4 regions of the Paenibacillus sp. PAMC21692 genome follow, and region 1 is predicted to be linked to each of the others. Evidence: predicted binding sites of a transcription regulator. Region 1 holds the regulator's gene; each other region holds the start of a gene.
The links. The regulator Rex, encoded in region 1, represses fermentation and respiration genes when NADH is low (regulators of the CRP and FNR family bind a similar motif). The targets are predictions, from matches to a motif close to TTGTGAAATATTTCACAA.
Positions count from the first base shown of each region.

Region 1 (4,620 bases):
GTTTTCAGTACCGAGAAGATTGAAGGCAAGCGGATTTTTTGAACAACCTCTTTAAGAGGAAGGCAGCCGATAGGAATCGATTAGCTTACCATCTTTGTCGAAGGTATAAAAATCATAGAAATATTGAACGCCTCCATCGGAAGCTGCGGAGTAATAGATCTCCCATGCCGGAGCTCCCCGGAATAATCCGGCTTGGACCCGAACGATATTCGACCCAGGTTTGCTTGAACGGAACTGAGCTTTAAGCTCATCCTCGCCGAGCACGTCGGAAGCGTCGACGGTAAGCGTCGTTTCGTCGCCGCGCAGGAATACGTAATGATAATCATCCTGTTCCCCTGCGCCGAAGCCGACCCATACGGTCTCGTCCCAGATATGTTTGTTCAGCCGCTCTACATTCGATATTTCACCCGTGGCGACGATTCGCTGCTTCGCTTCGGCTTCTGCCGACCAGTGCGGCAGCTGTATATCCCGATAATAAAGCCCTAACCAGATCAAGAAAGTCAACAGGGCGGCGCTAACCATCCAGATCCACTTGGCCGGTGTCATAAACGGACGTCGTTTTCTTTCCGTGGCGCGCATTAGCCGTTAAGCAGCCGCTCGAATGCGGCTTGCGCTTCCTTGCGAATTTTTTCTTCGTCCAGCAAGGTGCATTGTGCATCCTTCACGACTTGTTTGCCCCCAACCCACACATGGCGAACATCCTTGCCCGATCCCGCATAGACAAGATGCGAGACGATGTCAGTGAGCGGGAAGTACTGAGGCTGGTCGATGTTGACGGCAGCCATATCAGCCTTCATCCCCGCCTTGAGCATGCCGATCTCCTTCTCCTTCCAGATGGAAGCCGCGCCGAGCGATGTCCCAAGCTTAAGCGCCTCTATAGCCGGTATGGCAGTGGGATCTCCGGATACGCCTTTGTGCAACAGGGCTGCCATTGTAATTTCCTGGAACAGATCCAGATTATTGTTGCTGGCCGCGCTATCCGTTCCGAGACCGACCTTAACGCCGGCACGAAGCAATTCCGGAAGCCTGGCGATGCCGCTGGCCAGCTTCAGATTGCTCACAGGATTATGCGCTACGGAGACGCCGTTCTCTGCTAGCATTGCAATCTCCTCGTCGTTCAGATGAACGGCGTGCGCGACCAACGCAGGGCGCGAAAAGAAACCCAGCCGATGAAGATGCTCAACAGGCCGAACGCCGTAATCCCTAACGTTCTGCTCCACCTCTGCACGAGACTCGGACATATGCGTATGAAGCGCCAAAGAATGATCATGGGCGGCCTGTACAAATTTTTCGATATATGCGGAAGGGCAAGTATATGGCGCATGCGGGGACAGCATGGTCGTAATTCGGCCGTCTGCCCTGCCGTTCCACTCCAGGGCGAATGCAATCGCTTCCTCTAGCTTCGCTTTCTGCTCCTCTTCCGAGCATAGGCCGATAACGCCGCGCATCAAAACGCCGCGGATGCCGGATTGTTCCGTCACCTTGGCGACTTCATCCATTCGATCATACATATCGAGGAAGGTCGTTGTTCCCGTACGAAGCATCTCGACGATGGCCAGAGCTGTGCCGGCTCTCGTATCCGCCGCAACATAACGGCCCTCCATCGGCCACATTTTCTGTTCCAGCCATACCTGCAGATTTTGATCGTCCGAATACCCGCGAAGGAGCGACATCGCCGCATGACCATGCGTATTAATAAGTCCGGGCAGGAAGGCCAGTCCTTTGCCATCCAGCTTCTCAACGCTTTCAGACAAGCTTTGCGGCTCAGGCTCCTGCTCGCCGATATATGTAATGGTATCGTTCGTGATGACCATATGACCTTTAATGACCGGGGTCGAGTCGTCCATCGTCACGAACAGGCCATTTCTAATCCATAGCTGTTTCATCCGAATCTTCTCCTTCATGGTTCAAATAATACGCGAGGCTAAGCAGTTCCCTTGTGAAATCGGCATTGTGAATGCGTACTTCATCCGGTACGCGCAAAATCGCTGGAGCGAAGTTCAAAATGCCTTCTATCCCTGCCGAGACGAATTGATTTACGACGTTTTGAGCTTCGAACGCAGGGACAGTGATGATTCCGATCCGAATTTTTTGCTCCGCAATCGTTGCGACCAGCTCGCTCATGGGTTGAACGACCAGATTGTTGATATTCGTTCCGATCTTGGCAGGATGATCGTCGAACACAGCCGTTATTTTCATATTGTCCTTGGAATATTTGTTGTAATTGCATAAGGCATGACCCAGATTGCCGGCGCCAACCAGCGCGACCTTGATCGTCTGGTTCACCTTGAGTATTTGACGAATGATTTCGATCAAATAGACAACGTCGTAGCCAATACCTTTGCGTCCGAATTCGCCGAAATACGCGAGATCCTTGCGAATTTGAGCCGGGTTAAGATCAAGCTTAACCCCAAGCTCCTGCGAGGATACCGTCTGGATCTCGCGGCTGTCCAGCTCGTTAAGCACCTGCAAGTAGATAGGGAGTCGGCGCACGACCGCTTCGGATATTTTGGTCTGCTTCAAGTTGTTGCCTCCTTCGTAGCTTCTGGTTCGCTCGCCGCAGCGCTGTTTTTTCCCAGCCATTCTCTAATTCTTGGCACCATCTGATCCGTAAACATCGTTTCGATCTTGGGACCTGGCAGCGAATAGAGAAAATGTTTGCCGTAATAGGCATCGATAACGCGCGTATCGTAGATGATGACAATGCCTTTGTCCTGCGAGGTTCGGACAAGTCGGCCGAATCCTTGTTTGAACCGGATGACGGCCTGCGGGATGGACAGCTTCATAAACGGATTCTGCTTTTGTCGCTGCAGTTGCTCCGCCTTTGCTTCTTGGAGCGGATGATTAGGAGGCTGGAACGGAAGTCTTACAATGGCAAGACAGGTAAGCGCTTCGCCTGGAATATCGACGCCTTCCCAGAAGCTGCTCGTTCCCAAAAGCACGGATTCCGGCTGTTGAAGGAAACGTCTCGTCAGCTTGGTTCGATTGCTGCTGTCGATCCCTTGTCCCAGCAAGCCGATGCCTGCCGCGGCCAGACCTATTTTCATAAGCTCGTGAACTTGCTTCAGCATCTTATAAGAAGTAAAGAGCACCAGCATTCGTCCTTTTGTCTCTAGAGCGGCGTCGACCAGCGAAGCCGCCAGCTTATCCAGATACGCGTCGTTTACATATGCGCCCTTAACAACCGGGAAGTCGCGAGGGACCATCACCAGCGCCTGTTCCCTGTAACGGAAAGGAGACGGCAACTGCACGGTTTTGAGCTTGCCCTGCGTCTCATAGCCGAGGAGTCCGAGTTGTTCCTCTGCGTACTGGAAGGTTTTCTGCACCGTTAATGTCGCGGAGGTCATAATGATGCTGTCTTTGGCGTCAAAAAAGTACTTTTGAAGCTGTTCGCTAACATCGACGGGTGCCGCGTACATGTGCAGCGATCGGTAGCGGTATACCGCGCTGGCTTCCATCCAGAAAACAAAACCGGACTGCTCCAGTTTCATAAAGATTCGAAGCTCGTCTTTTAATCTCGTCAAATCCCGGATGGAACCGTTAAGATCGGTAATCGTTCCCTGAACGGAGAGATCATCGATCCGCTCCTTGATGTCGTTGATCATTTTTTCCATCGTCTTGATAACCCGCGCAAGCTCGACATAAATATTATTCTCGACGCCGCTCGCTTCATCCCAGCTTGCAGGAAGCTCGGAATGATGGAGTCTAAGAACCGAAGACGAAACCGCGCCATTATCAGTGGCGCCTTCAGCTCCTTCGCCCATCATTGCATACAGCATCTCGAATAATTTGTCCCAATGCTCCCTGATCTCCTGGAAGATCGGGATGATTTCATCAATCGTCTCCGTCCATGCTTGTACATGGTCATCGCCTTCATTCTGCAGCTTGGAACGCAGTAAAGGCAATAACCCCGTTCGATTGTCCTTAAACAACCGGGTCGCAATATGTACGAGTGAGAAATAATTCACGTTCATCCCCAGATGTTTGCCTGCCACTTCTTCCACGTGATGAGCCTCGTCAATAATAAGATGAGAATACGCGGGCAGCAGGCGATGATCGGCCTGCACATCGGTAAATAACAAGGAATGATTCGTAATACAGACGTCGGCGACGTTCGCTTCATGTTTGGCGCGATGGTAATAACAGCGCTTAAACCATGGACAAGCACGATTAAGACATGAGTCCGCATCGCTGGATACCGTAGACCAAAAGTCAGAACCTCGGCTGCCGAGGTTCAACTCCTCCTGATCCCCTGTCTCCGTTTCTCCTAACCAGACGACCATCTGGGATGCCGTAATCGCATCTTCTACAGGAGAAACCAAGTCCCGGGCGTTGACCTTGCCCTCGAATTTGCGCAAACATAAGTAGTTCCCTCTCCCCTTAAAAATGGAGGCTTTTACGGGAAACGGAAGCACGTCGGACAGCAGCGGCAAATCCCTGCTTCTCAGTTGCTCCTGAAGATTGATCGTATGCGTGCTGACGACGATCTTGCTGTCGCTCTGAACGCCGTAATACAGGGCGGGGATCAAATACCCCAGCGACTTGCCCGTGCCCGTTCCAGCCTCAATCAAGAGGTGCTGATCGGCTGCGAGCGCTTCGTATACGTGATGAAACATCAGC
Region 1 is NZ_CP060293.1:5,500,984-5,505,603, forward strand. It holds gene H7F31_RS22255 (hypothetical protein) at 52-546, opposite strand; gene H7F31_RS22260 (amidohydrolase) at 579-1,892, opposite strand; gene H7F31_RS22265 (redox-sensing transcriptional repressor Rex) at 1,867-2,523, opposite strand; gene dinG (ATP-dependent DNA helicase DinG) at 2,520-4,620, opposite strand, start outside.

Region 2 (4,620 bases), 1.8 Mb from region 1:
GCTCGTCCCAGCCCGGCAGGAAATAATCCGCTTCCTGTATAAGCGGCAGCAAGGTCTCGCGAGCTTCCTCGATGGACCATAACTTCAGCCTAAGGTTAGGATCGAAGCTGATCTGCACGCCCGCTTCCTTGGCGACGTCTATGGCGCGGCGGACCGTACTGCGGCAGCTATCGCTGAGCGCCGTCGTAATGCCGGTGATGTGAAGCAGCTTCGCTCCGCGGATGTAGTCCTCGTCGAGATCCTCGGGTCGCATGCGGCTGGCAGCCGAATGTTTGCGGAAATAATGGACGGCGAGACGGCCCGCCACATGCTCGCGGAACATCATCCCTGTTGGCGCTTCGCCGCTTAGATTGGCGCGGGATACATCGACGCCTTCGCCGCGAAGCGTTTTCAAGATCAGCTTGCCAAACGGATCGTTGCCAAGCGCGCCGAACCAGCCTACGGAAGCGCCCAGCCTCGCGAGTCCGATGGCCACGTTGCTTTCCGCGCCTCCGAATCCTTGCTCCAGCTTGGAAGCCCTCTCAATCGCTTTGTGCTCCTCCGGCATAAAGAGAGCCATTGTCTCTCCGAACGTTACAATCTGTGGTGAACCCTCACGCACGGCAACTTCCCCCTCAATGTACTGACAACTCAAATTATTATTTTAGAATCGGAATACCATAAAATAAACGATTGCGACATAAAGCACGAGAATAATCAAGCTCATGATCTTTGCCTTATTGACGTAAGCTGTCGTACTTTGCCCCGACTGGATAGCCGATACGATTCCCTTAAGCGGCTTGGATGCGATTCCGCCGAGAGCGGCAATGCCAAGAAACAAAAGCGTTGTGATAATCATCCAGGCGACGGCGTAATCGCCTTGGGACATCAGATATCCGCCCGTCAGCAGTTGAACGATAAGGAAATATTGCGCGATGCGATTGGCCGACAATAGTCCTTTGGCCAGTCCGGCTTGTCCGCTTCCGTCGCTCTTGGAGGCTCCCCCCAGCATAATCGGCAGCACGACATAAAACCCCATTCCGACTGCTCCTAACACGTGTAACAATACCATAGCTTCATACATGTCCTATTCCTCCTGTTTCAATTTACCTATAGCTAATAGTTTATCAGAATCCGCGATATTTTCAAATGTACGTGAGAAATCCTCTATCGAGGCCTTTCAGAGATGAGCGACCGCGTTCAGAGGTAGGATTTATCGCCAAATAGAATTTCGGTTTTCGAATGCTCGAAAACTTATAAATTCTATTGTGGTAAAAAAAGAGCGCCTCCCGTGCCGTGGTTTTCCCCGGCCTCTTGAGGCGCTCCGCGCTTTACAGCGCGTATTCTTTTAATTGATCCCGTGTCAGCTGCCTGCCATCTTCCTCTTTCTCCCGCTTCTCTTCCATGCAAGCCCGGCATCTGGCCTCCGTGTCGCACTCGTTCGCATCGGGACAAGTGTAGCAATGATGCAGCATGAATTGGGTTAGCTCGTTGTCGACATCCCTGTTCTTTGTCTGTGCAGTCATATTCTACGCCTCCGCTTCCTTGTATTGTGATCGTATTAGAGCGTATTGCCGTTCAGTTTGCCGCCGGCTCCCGCACCTGTTCCCGTTCCCGCTGCCCCGCCTCTACCCTTTACACGAAGCCAGCCTTTACGAAGGATCGGCAGCAGGTAGTGATCAAGTCCGAACCTGCCGGCGTTGGTTCCTGCAAGGAGTACGATTACGCCCAGCAGCACCAGCCAAGGGTTCGTGCTTACCGTTCCCGCAAAGAGGAACATGAAGTTCATCGCGAGTCCGAAGAACGCGGCCGCCGCCGTCAGTCCGCCGACGATCAACCCTACACCGACCAGGAACTCGCCGACGGGGATTAAGATGTTAATGAGCTTTACGTTAGGCAAAGCAAAGTGCTCGATGAATTTGGTGAAAGTCGGATACACCAGTTCGTTTGTCGCTTTATCCATGACAGGGTTGGTAACGGCGTTTTTCAAGTATCCTGTTGCGTCAAAGCCGCCTTTCAGTTTATGGAAGCCCGCATCCAGCCAAGCCCAGCCGACAATCAACCTTACAATCGTTACGATACCAGCAGCGTACACATTTTCCCTTAGCCATTTCATCATGATCGTTCACTCCCATAGTATAGTATGTGATTTATTTCACATTGTTGAGTAGAGGAATCCGTCTTTTAGACGAATACGACTTCTTGCGATTTTCTGCGGCAGGATCGCCGCTTGACTCTGGCGAATCGGATTCCTTGGTATCCGATGACGAAAGCCGTCTTGTTCATGGCCTTCAACCTCCTTCTTGATTCTTATTATAAGCTATGATTTCGAATGGGTATGTGATTTAAATCACAATGTATTAATATTTCCGCGAATGCGGAATTCTGAGCGTAACGGTCGTTCCCCCGCCAAGCTCCGACTCCACGTTAAGACTGCCTCCGGATATCCGGGCCCGCTCCGCCATACTAAAGCGTCCTACGCCTACAGAGACTCCGGCGGTATCGAAGCCGGCGCCATGATCGACGATCCGGACTACAACCTCTTCGCTGTCTTCAAGAATCGATACCGAGGCTTCGGACACGTCTGCATACTTGGCGATATTCGTCAGCGCCTCCTGGATAACTCTGTACATCACCGTCTCGACACGGAGACCGAGGCGGGTCGCAAGCTTGCAATTAAAATCGATTTCAATGCCGTAATGCGACTCATAATTGCCGATATATGAGCGGATCGCTGGTTCAATGCCCATATCATCCAATACCGATGGGCGCAGCTCCCATGCAAGACCGCGGACCTCCTCGATGATGCCGGCTACATTTTCCCGTAGGCACCGCAAATCGTCGACTTCCCGATCCGGATTCGCAATGACGCGATCCAACTGGATGAGCAACGAGAACAAGCTTTGTCCGATGCCGTCGTGGAGCTCCCTGGAAAACTTCTTGCGTTCGTCCTCCTGGATCGTCAACATCTTCTCCAGGCTCTCCTTCAGCTCTTCCTCCACCTTCTTGAGACGGGTAACCTCGCTTCTGATGGCCAAATACTGATATGGCTTTCCGCTCTCGCTGACGAAAGGCACAATCGTCGTATTGACCCAATAATTCGATCCGTCTTTGGCGCGGTTCTTAATATCGCCCGACCATACGTTGCCCGAGCCGATCGTCGCCCATAGCTCCCGCATAAACGACTTGGGATGATATCCCGAATTAATAATCCGATGATCTTTTCCCATCAGCTCTTCGCGCGGATACTTGGATATTTCGCAAAATTTATCGTTGACGTATAAAATTTTGCCTCTCGCATCCGTAACGGCAACAATGGACGATTCGTCGAGCGCAAACTTTACGTCCGCAAGTTGTTTGAGCGACTGGCGCAGATCCTCGCGGAACCTCTCGTCGCTTACATGGTCTGCAAGCTGGGACAACAGAGCGTCGACCCGCCCCGCAATCATTCTGTTGCCTTGAAGGCACTCCCCGGCACTTTCACCTTTAGTCAAATTGCAACAGTCCCTTCTTCATAGCGTATTGGATCAGCTCCGGCCGCGTCTTCAGTCCCAGCTTCTCCATGACGTTGCTCTTATGCGACTCTACCGTCTTCACGCTAATGAAGAGAAGTTCGGCGATCTCCTTGTTGCCATATCCCTTTGCCGCAAGAGACAGCACTTCCTTCTCTCTCTCCGACAAGGTGTCGAAGGCGTCGAGGTCATCTTTTTTCGCGCTTGCCGCATAACGATTCATCAGCTGCCTGGTTGCCGATGGGTACAAGTAGGCTGCTCCCGACGCTACGGTGCGAATCGCGTTCAGCAGCTCTTCGTGGGGAGCGCTCTTTAGCACGTACCCCGATGCCCCCGCCTCAATCGCGCGGAATAGATATTCCGTATCGTCGTGCATCGACAACATAAGAACAGCCACATCGGGCAGCAGCTTTTTGAGCTCCGACGCAGCTGTAATTCCGTCTTTCCCTTGAGGCATGCTCAGATCCATAAGGACGACGTCCGGATGATGCTCCATCGCCGCCCGAATGCCTTCGTCTCCGTCGGCGCCTTCTGCCACGACCTCGATTTCTCCCTTGCTGCTAAGCAGCATCCGCAGGCCGGAACGAACCATGGCATGGTCATCCACGATGACAATCCTAATCATCCCACTCCTCCATTCTTCATTACATTCCATTTCCCCCCATCATAACGCCAGAGTGAAGATAGTTCAATCCATAAAGGCGTTTTGGTGGAAATTTGCCGGATTTCAAGCTCTTCGAACGAATGAGCCTCCCTTCTGCCAACCACCAGAACGCTGCTTCCGTAACCGTTCCCGGGCGCAGGCAAGGGAATCGCGATCGCGGCTGACAGCCGCTCCGCCAGCATGACGGGACATTCGCCAAGCATATGGGCATTTTTTTCGGCGCTTGCCTGATAGGGTACTCCGAGCCGAATAGCCATGCCGCCTACACCCAAGCCCGATCTCAGCTCCATTCGCGCAAGGCGGGAGCTGCTTGCTCCATAAGTGCTGATCCATCTGCCTCTTCGATCGGGTAAGACAAGCTTCGCCAATGCCGCAAAATCGCCTCCTATTTCCCGCGCAGCATCTTCCAGCGCCGTTGCCAGCCTATCGTAACCATTTAGAGCTTCCCATGACTCCACAATTGCT
Region 2 is NZ_CP060293.1:3,656,156-3,660,775, reverse strand. It holds gene H7F31_RS14455 (sugar kinase) at 1-601, opposite strand, end outside; gene H7F31_RS14450 (hypothetical protein) at 644-1,063, opposite strand; gene H7F31_RS14445 (hypothetical protein) at 1,311-1,505, opposite strand; gene H7F31_RS14440 (DoxX family membrane protein) at 1,541-2,098, opposite strand; gene H7F31_RS14435 (PAS domain-containing sensor histidine kinase) at 2,340-3,428, opposite strand; gene H7F31_RS14430 (response regulator transcription factor) at 3,466-4,116, opposite strand; gene H7F31_RS14425 (GAF domain-containing protein) at 4,113-4,613, opposite strand.
Region 2: the regulator Rex is predicted to act here: its motif matches at 2,123-2,140, upstream of H7F31_RS14440 (DoxX family membrane protein).

Region 3 (4,620 bases), 2.6 Mb from region 1:
GACGGCTACTTCGGATCGCTGACGAAACAAGGCCTGCCGTTCTACGGCGGCAACGCCTTCTACTCGTTCGAGCTGGAGCTGGAGCAAGGCGGCTACGAACTTCAGGTTACGAAGTTCAGAGCTCCGCTCCTGGAAGTGCATGTAGACGGGAAACCCGCCGGAGATATTGTATTCTCGCCGTACGTTGTTTCGTTCGACATTGATGAGCCTGGCATACATCGCATCGAAATCAAAGCCTACGGTAGCCGGATTAATACATTCGGCACGGTGCATAACTGCGATGAGCGAGAGGTGTATTTCGACCCTAATGCCTGGAGAACCGTCGAAGACGGCTGGGCTTACGAATATCAATTAAAGGACACCGGGATCGGCAAGGCTCCCGTGCTCAGACGAATCGCGCAGAACCATTCCAGTCATGGAACGAAAGGATTGTGAGTCATGAAAGCCATTCATATTGCTGAACCGCTATCCGTCAAGACGATTGATGCGTCGATGCCGGAACCGCAAGGGAACGAAGCTTTGATTCGGGTAAAGTCTGCGGGAATATGCGGCTCCGATATCGGCGCTTACCGGGGAGTGAACCCGCTGGTCAGCTATCCGCGCACGATCGGCCATGAAATCGCGGGGGAAGTGGTCGCCATCCCTCCTAACGTTAAAGGGATTCGTCTGGGGGACAAAGTTATCGTGGATCCTTATTTGTACTGCGGCCAATGTTATCCCTGCGCAATCGGCAGAACGAACTGCTGCGAGCGCTTGCAGGTGCTGGGCGTTCACGTGGACGGAGGCATGTCGGATTACTTCCGCCATCCGGTCGACATGTTAGTGAAGGCGCCGGACGACATGGCCTGGGATGTCATGTGCATGGCGGAGCCGTTGACTATAGCCTTGCACGGCCTGCATCGCACCCGTCTGCGGCAGGGCGAGCATATCGCCATTATCGGAGCGGGAGCGATCGGTCTTCTTGCCGCGATGGCAGCCATCCAATACGGCGCGGTTCCGATCGTCATCGACATCGTGCAGGCGAGGTTGGAGCAAGCGCGCGCCATGGGCGTTCAGCATGTCGTGAATTCATCGTCGGAGAACGCCGAGGAGGCGATTCGACGTATAACCGGCGGCAGAAAAGCCGAAGTTGTACTCGAGGCTTCCGGTGCGAACGCGGCGGTCCGGATGACGTTGGATCTTGTCTCCCATGCAGGGAGAATCGGGCTTACCGGATGGCCCAAGCAGGAGACGCCGCTGCCTACGGATTGGATTACGAGAAAAGAAGTCGATATCGTCGGATGCCGTACGAGCGCCGGGGAGTTCGAGGAAGCCGTCGAGCTTATCCATTCCCGCAAGGTGGATGTTCGCAAGCTCATTACCGCGACTGTTCCTATGGATGAGGCCGCGCGGACCATACAAGAGATCGAGCGCAACCCGGATCGTTATCTCAAGGTGATCGTTATGCTTTAGCTCATGATACAATAGGCACTATAAGGGGTGAGCGGGTTGTTTAACTGGAATGGGACAAGAATCGTATGCACTGTGTTGCCGTTGGCCGCCGCTTGGCTTGCTTTAGCGGGCTGCGCGAGCGGACCGGACGGTCAAGCGGCAGATCCATCCGTCGCAGGCGAACATCGCATTACCGTATCGATGTACGACCGGGGCAACATTCCCGAAGAGATGGGAACTCCCACGCAGAACATGTGGGTAGACTGGGTGCGGGACAACTCGGGCATCGATGTCGAATACGTCGCCATTCCACGGGGGGAGTCGGTGCCCAAGTTCAATATTTTATTGGCGTCGAACGAAGCTCCCGATCTCATTACCGAGTACGATTCGGAATTTATCCATAAACTGTACAATCAGAAACAGATCATGCCAATAGACGAATTGATCGAGACCTACAGTACCGAATATAAGCATGTGCTCGAGAAATTTCCGATCCTGAAGAAGCTGTCCACGCAACCCGATGGGCATATGTATGCCGTGGGAAGGGTGCAGGGGTATTTCCCGTTCACGTATTTGTTCATTCGGGAGGATTGGCTGGATAAGCTGGAGCTTGACACGCCGCGCACGACGGAAGAGTTGCTTCGGACCGCGATCGCGTTCGCGAAGCAGGATCCGGACGGCAACGGGTTGGACGATACGCAGGGCATCAACATGAGCGGATTCGCGCCCGATGTGATCAACAGCATGTTCCAGAACATGAGCTGGGTATTGGAGGACGGAGAGATCGTACGCGATTGGGAACGGGCGCAAGCGGCGCTGGAGTTCAAGAAAGCGTTGTTCGATGCGGACGCGATCGACAGGGATTATCTGACGGACAAAAATGGAAGAAAGGCGGAGCAGGATTTCTTAAAGGGCAAAATCGGACTTTATGCGTTCGCCGGAAACGCCAAGGAGATCTACGATGCATATGCGCGGCTTCGCAGCAACGTCCCGGAAGCCGTTATCGCGCCGATCGCGCTGCCCGCAAGTCCCTTCGGACAATTCAGCGCGCAGTTTAACCCCCCCTTCCAGCTTAGCGGCGTTATCAATGCAAAGGCGAACGATCCGGTCAGCGTCATCCGGTATATCGACTTCATGAGCAAGGAAACGACGGAAGCAACGTTTAAGCACGGACTCGAAGGCGTGCATTACCGGCTGGACAATGGCGTTCCGGTGACGATCGACAAGGACAAGTACGACAAAGAGGTGTCATGGCTCGGCGACTTCCGCACAATCGGGCCGCAATACCATACGACTGAATTCGAGAAGTACAAGCAGGATCTGGATCTGAACAAGCCGTTCGACCGGGAAGTGGATGACCTGCTGAACGAAGCGCTCGGGCTGTATATCAGTCCCGAACGTCCCTACGCGGGATTTACGCTTGATCGGTATATGCCCGCCTTGCCGAATGAGATCGAATTTATCGATTCCTATGCCGAACGCGCCATTCTCGACATATGGAATCGCGCGATTCTGGGCGGGGAAGCCTATTCGGCCGAGCAAGCCGTGCAAGATGCCCGCAAGGCCTGGGGCGACGGGGACGGGGCTCAGGTGGAGCAGTGGTACAGGGACTGGTATAAGGAGAATAAAGACAAGTGGGTATTCACGGAAGACCTGTACGATGTCCGAATTCGCTCCGAGTTCGGAAAATAGGAGAATTATCGCAACTTCTGTTCAACGAATCGCCGCAAGTCATGTGATTGGTATCACAACCTTTCATTGCAATGGTTCCTTATAATTAAGACGAACCTAATGAATGAAGGGGATGAATCGTATGATAACCGTAATTCAAAGCGAACAGCGGGTTGGCGATATCGTCGCGCAATATACTCAAGCAAGCAACGTGTTTAAGGAGCTCGGCATCGATTTCTGTTGCGGAGGCAAACAAACCTTATCCGATGCTGTTCGAAAGAGGAGACTCGATGAGGAAGAGGTTTTGTTTCAACTTAACAAGGTTTGCACCGAGTCGCGGCCGGCATGGCCTTTGGATTGGAAGCAGGATGATCGGAAATTGACGAAATTAACCGAGCATATCATTCTTCACCATCATGATTTTCTACGCAAAGAGCTTCCTGTTTTACGTGATTTCGTCAATAAGGTTGCTCGGGTGCACGGCGAGGACCATCCGGAGCTTAAGGAGCTGCAAGTCTTATATCATCAATTGAGCGCGGAACTGCTGGAGCATCTGAACAAGGAGGAGCAGCAATTGTTTCCGGCGATCCGCAAGGCCGAAGAAGAGGGATCGGCAAGCATGCTGCAAGCTGCGCTCCAAGTTCTGGATACTCTTGAGGCCGAGCACGACGAGGCGGGGGACCTGCTTAGCCGCATGCGCGAGACAACAAAGGGCTATGCGCTTCCAGAGGATGCGTGTATGACCTATACGATCACGTTCCGTAAATTGGAGGAGCTGGAGAGCGATATGTTTACCCATGTACATCTGGAGAACAATTTGTTATTCCCTGCTCTTGCCGAATTAAGATAGTGTTAATCTGAAGAAAACAAATGAAAAGACGACTAATCTTCTAGCAAATGGGGGTAAGTCGTCTTTTTTGTTCAATCGCTTTTTCGTGCTTTTCGAAAAATCGTAAGTTTTCGCCATGCTTCCCCTATATTTCCCGGAATGAAATAAAAAAATTGAATCTGGCATATCACTGCGTTACAGTGGTAGCGAGGATAATGAATAACGGGCAGGGGGAACGGTCATGACATGGCGATACGACTTCGGAACGGAGAACGAGCTGAAGGAGGGCTACATCAAGATAGGGGCGGATGCCCTCTATCATGCTGAGCAAGGTTATGGGTTCGGGGACATATCGAAAGTGGCGGGCATCAGACGAAGCGGCGAACCGCTTGTCGGAGATTTCTGCATCCCGTTCGATTCGGTGTTTCTCACGGATGTGCCGGACGGGAACTATATCGTTAGAGTCTGTATGGGGGACGAGCTGGCTCCTACGGTTACGACGATTCGAAGTAACGGAGAAAGGCTTATGCTCAGGGATGTCCGTACGGTTGCGGGACAACATACGTGGCAACAATTCGGTGTTAACGTGCAGGGAGGGCAGTTTCGGATTCGGTTCGAGGGCATCGCTCCCCGCATTAACGCGCTCGAAATTACGCCATCATCGGAGCAGATTACCTTGTTCCTGGCGG
Region 3 is NZ_CP060293.1:2,918,083-2,922,702, forward strand. It holds gene H7F31_RS11420 (hypothetical protein) at 1-435, shown strand, start outside; gene H7F31_RS11425 (alcohol dehydrogenase catalytic domain-containing protein) at 439-1,452, shown strand; gene H7F31_RS11430 (extracellular solute-binding protein) at 1,489-3,123, shown strand; gene ric (iron-sulfur cluster repair di-iron protein) at 3,245-3,952, shown strand; gene H7F31_RS11440 (rhamnogalacturonan acetylesterase) at 4,173-4,620, shown strand, end outside.
Region 3: the regulator Rex is predicted to act here: its motif matches at 3,165-3,182, upstream of ric (iron-sulfur cluster repair di-iron protein).

Region 4 (4,620 bases), 4.1 Mb from region 1:
GCAGATGCAAAAGCCACATACAGAACTTATCAAGTCTGGGTTAAGCCGGGCCATCGGCTGTTTGGCTATCTGGATGAAGCATGCCAGAACGCCAAAAATTTGTACAATACCACGAATTTTTATATCCGTCAGGTGTTTACGGCATGGGGACGTCAGGAAGACCTGCAGCCACTGCAACAACAAGTCATGGACATGTTGGCCGCACAAATTGGCGCAATGAATGAACGACGGAGCGAGAAAAATCGTTTACACCCATTTGAGCTGCCGTCACCGGATAAGCCTTTTGTATCGTATGCCTTCCTGGACGCCTTATTCAAAGTGATGGAGCAAACGGATTATCGCGCACTCCCTGCACAGAGCAGTCAAGGGATCATGAAAGTGGTGTTCCAGAATTGGAAAGCTTTCTTTGCCAGCATGAAGGATTACCGAAAGCATCCAGAGAAGTACACGGGCAAGCCTAACATCCCGGGTTATGCTCGAGGTACAGCAAAGGAAATTGTGTTTTCTAATCAGGATTGTGTCATAAAAGGCGGGAGATTTCTTAAGTTACCCAAAACCAAGCTGCAGCTTAACATCGGTAAGTTGGGCCGTACCGAGGGACAACTGATGCAGGTGCGCGTAGTTCCAAGTCATGGACGTTACGTCGTCGAACTGGTCTTCGCTTGTCCGGTGAAAAAGGAAGAGGACGTAAATCATTCTGATTTATTAATGGACGAAAATGCTCCACATCTACTAATGGCCGTAAATCATTCTGATTTACTAATGGCAATTGATTTGGGCGTGGACAATCTTGCAACCATTGTCACGACATCCGGCTCGAAGCCGATGATCATGAAGGGCAGGATCATCAAAGCGATCAATCAATATTACAACAAAATGAAAGCGTACTATACGGGCATTCTTCGTCAGGGCAAGGAGCCGCGAAAAGGCGCGTATACGTCTAAACGATTGGAACGCTTGCATCTGAAGCGACACCGCCGGATCAAAGACCTGTTCCACAAAGCAAGTCATCACATCATCAAGCTGGCTGTGGAGCAACAGATTGGCACCATCGTCATTGGTTATAACGATGGATGGAAACAAGAATCTGCCATGGGACGTCGAAACAATCAATCGTTTTGTCATATTCCGCATCAGATACTGGTGGATATGATCCAATATAAAGCGGAAGAACAAGGGATAACGGTCATCCTGACCGAGGAAGCCTACACATCAAAAGCGAGCTTCTTGGATCAGGATTCGCTGCCTTGTTATGACGAAGGGAGAACAGTTACATTCACCGGTAAACGAATCTGTCGCGGACTGTACCGGAGCCCGAGAGGTTGGATACATGCCGATGTCAACGGCGCGGCGAACATTATGCGCAAAGTATTCCCAAACGTTTCTCTGTATGGCGCGAATGGGATAGAGGGGTTGGATGGTAACCAGACCATCAACGTGTCAACTCCGCTGGTGTTAAGCATCCTGAAAAAGTCAGGTTGAGACATCAGAAACCCCCATTTCAATCGAAGCGACAGCAACAGTAAATGGTGGGAGTATTCATATGTGCATCGACAGCAACATAAAGCACGACTTCACGTTCACGCATGCTTTGGCGTTACCTGGCAGTTGAACCTGGCTTAATGTCATTGGAATGCCCGAATGAAGCAAACACACTAGCTCGCAATGAAGCTCGCCTCTCTGGCTGGCTTCTTTTTGCTTTTTTCCGTATGATCATTTGCAGGAGCTTGATTTGGACTTGCATAAGGAGCAATGCAACCTGAATGCCAGTAATCGGAAGCAATCAAAGCTTAATATCCATTAAATACTGCGCGAAGGCGATAATTGGGCTCCCAAGCGGCTCAGAACGCGTATTCCTCCATTGACATACCCCTCTGTCAAGTGTAAATTAAATCTTAATTACACAACCGTAACTGCTACTGTCTGGAACGATGGGGGTCGGCGCGGAATCTTGACCATTTGGATACAGAGAAACAAGGGGTCGGGAATGAAGAGCAAGCATGGGCTACAATGATAAACCGCTTTTTGGGTCACACTAAAGGTAATGGAATCCCATAGTTTGTGCATCAATTCACAAAGTTGGCGACAGCCGCATCAAGATATAAACTGGACGGAATGGGACGAGCGACGAGGAGTTTCGCCGCAGATGCCGAGAACATGGCGGCAGGGCGGATGCAAGAGCGCTGATGAGCCCATATCCCTCATAAGAGGAGAGGATCTAACGTGGAAGCACTGGCACTGGAACGCAAGGCGGAACAAAACCGCGAGCTGCGCGAGAAGCTGATGCAATTGAAGAAGGAACGCAACGCTATCATTCTTGCTCATTATTATCAACGCGACGAAATTCAGGAGGTGGCGGACTTCCGCGGCGACTCGTTCCTGCTGGCGCAGAAAGCTGCCCAGACGGACGCGGACGTCATTGTATTCTGCGGCGTGCACTTTATGGGCGAGAGCGCAAAGATTTTGGCGCCGAACAAGACGGTCATCATTCCCGACGAACGTGCGGGCTGCCCTATGGCGGATATGGTTAACGTCGACGGACTGCGCAAGCTAAAGGCTCAGCATCCCAATGCGAAGGTCGTCACGTACATCAACTCGTCGGCCGAGATCAAGGCGGAGACGGATATTTGCTGTACGTCGGCTAATGCCGTCAAGGTCGTCAATTCGGTGGAAGGCGACGAGGTGATCTGGGTACCGGACAAGAACCTTGGCCACTACGTGCAGCAAAACACCGACAAAAAGATGATCATCTGGGAAGGTTATTGCAACACGCACGATATGCTCACCGTCAAGGATGTCGAAGAAATGAAGGCGAAGTATCCAAACGCGCAATTCGTCGTGCATCCGGAGTGCCGTCCGGAGGTTGTCGAACTGGGCGACTTCGTCGGCAGCACGACGGCGATCATCAAGTATTGCCGCGAGTCCGACTGCCAGGAGTTTATCGTCGGCACGGAAGACGGCACCGGCTACCAGCTTCGTCTGGACAGCCCGAACAAGACATTCCATTTTGCATCCAAATATTTGGTCTGCCCGAACATGAAGGTTAACAATTTGAAGAAGCTCGTAAAGTGTCTGGAGACGATGCATCCTCAAATCTACGTGCCCCCTCATGTAGCGGAACAAGCCCGTCTGTCGCTCGAGCGCATGCTGCAGGTGAAGTAGCATGCGCTGCTTCCCTTATTGGGGCAGTCACGACAGTCCGGTCAGGTTAGGCAGCAGCACTCCGTAAGAGCAACATAGCAAGCCTGAAGCTTAGATGCACGCCAAATCAGGAGGAGCACACATGATTCCTAGATACCTCATCGACGTGGAGCTGGATACGCTGCCGGTCGTAGAGAAAGATGTCATTGTCATCGGGGCCGGCATTGCCGGTCTTTTTACCGCTATACGCTCGAGCGAACAGCATTCGGTGCTGATGATCACGAAGAAATCATTGCTTGACAGCAATACGCGCTACGCGCAGGGCGGCATCGCGGCCGTTATATCCGAGGACGATTCGCCGGCCTACCATCGGCAGGACACGCTGATCGCCGGAGCCGGCCTATGCGACGACGAAGCCGTCGACGTGCTGGTGCACGAAGGGCCTAAGGGCGTACGAAGCCTCATCAAAATGGGCACCCAGTTCGACCTCGAAAACGGCGAGTTCGCCCTGACGAAGGAAGGCGCTCACAGCCAGCGCCGCATCCTCCATGCCAACGGCGACGCAACAGGCTATGAGATTGTCCGCGCGCTTTCGGAAACGGCCATGTCGACGCCGGGCATCGAGGTATGGGACGATCATTTCGTTATCGACCTCGTGACGGAGGATGGCGTCTGCTGCGGCGCGATCGTGCAGAAGCCGAGCGGAGAGCGGTTGTTCGTGCGCGGCAAGGCGACTATTTTATGCTCCGGCGGCGCGGGTCAGCTCTACCGCTACACGACGAATCCCGAAGTCGCGACCGGCGATGGCGTAGCTATGGCTTACCGCGCAGGCGCTTACATACGAGACCCCGAATTTATCCAGTTCCATCCCACATCGCTCTGCTATCCCGGTGCGCCAAGGTTTCTGATCTCGGAAGCCGTGCGCGGCGAGGGAGCCGTCCTGCGGAATATCAGGGGCGAGCGTTTTATGCACAAATATCACGAGCAGCTGGAGCTTGCGCCGCGCGACGTCGTCGCCCGGGCGATCGTCAGCGAGATGGAGGAGACGCGTTCCACCTTCGTCTATATCGATATAACGCATGAATCGGCGGAGATGGTGAAACATCGCTTCCCTACGATCTACCAAACATGTTTGACATACGGCCTCGATCTGACGTCCGACTGGATTCCCGTCGCTCCCGCGATGCACTATATGATGGGCGGAGTAAAGACGGATCTAAACGGCGAGACGAATATCAAGCGGCTCTTCGCCTGCGGCGAAGTGTCGTCGACGGGCGTGCACGGCGCGAACCGGCTGGCGAGCAACTCGCTCTCCGAGGCGATCGTCTACGGACGCCGCATCATTAAGCGTATCGAGGAGCTGGGACCGAACGACGTCCAGCCGAATGTCGTCAATAAGGTTGTCCGCAGCTCCGTCTCCATGCAAGCCGTGGTGGAGCGCCGACTGAAGCTGCAGAAGGTCATGGTCCGGTATGCGGG
Region 4 is NZ_CP060293.1:1,025,262-1,029,881, forward strand. It holds gene H7F31_RS04120 (RNA-guided endonuclease InsQ/TnpB family protein) at 1-1,482, shown strand, start outside; partial or broken gene H7F31_RS34455 (VOC family protein) at 1,505-1,600, shown strand; gene nadA (quinolinate synthase NadA) at 2,224-3,162, shown strand; gene nadB (L-aspartate oxidase) at 3,284-4,620, shown strand, end outside.
Region 4: the regulator Rex is predicted to act here: its motif matches at 2,060-2,077, upstream of nadA (quinolinate synthase NadA).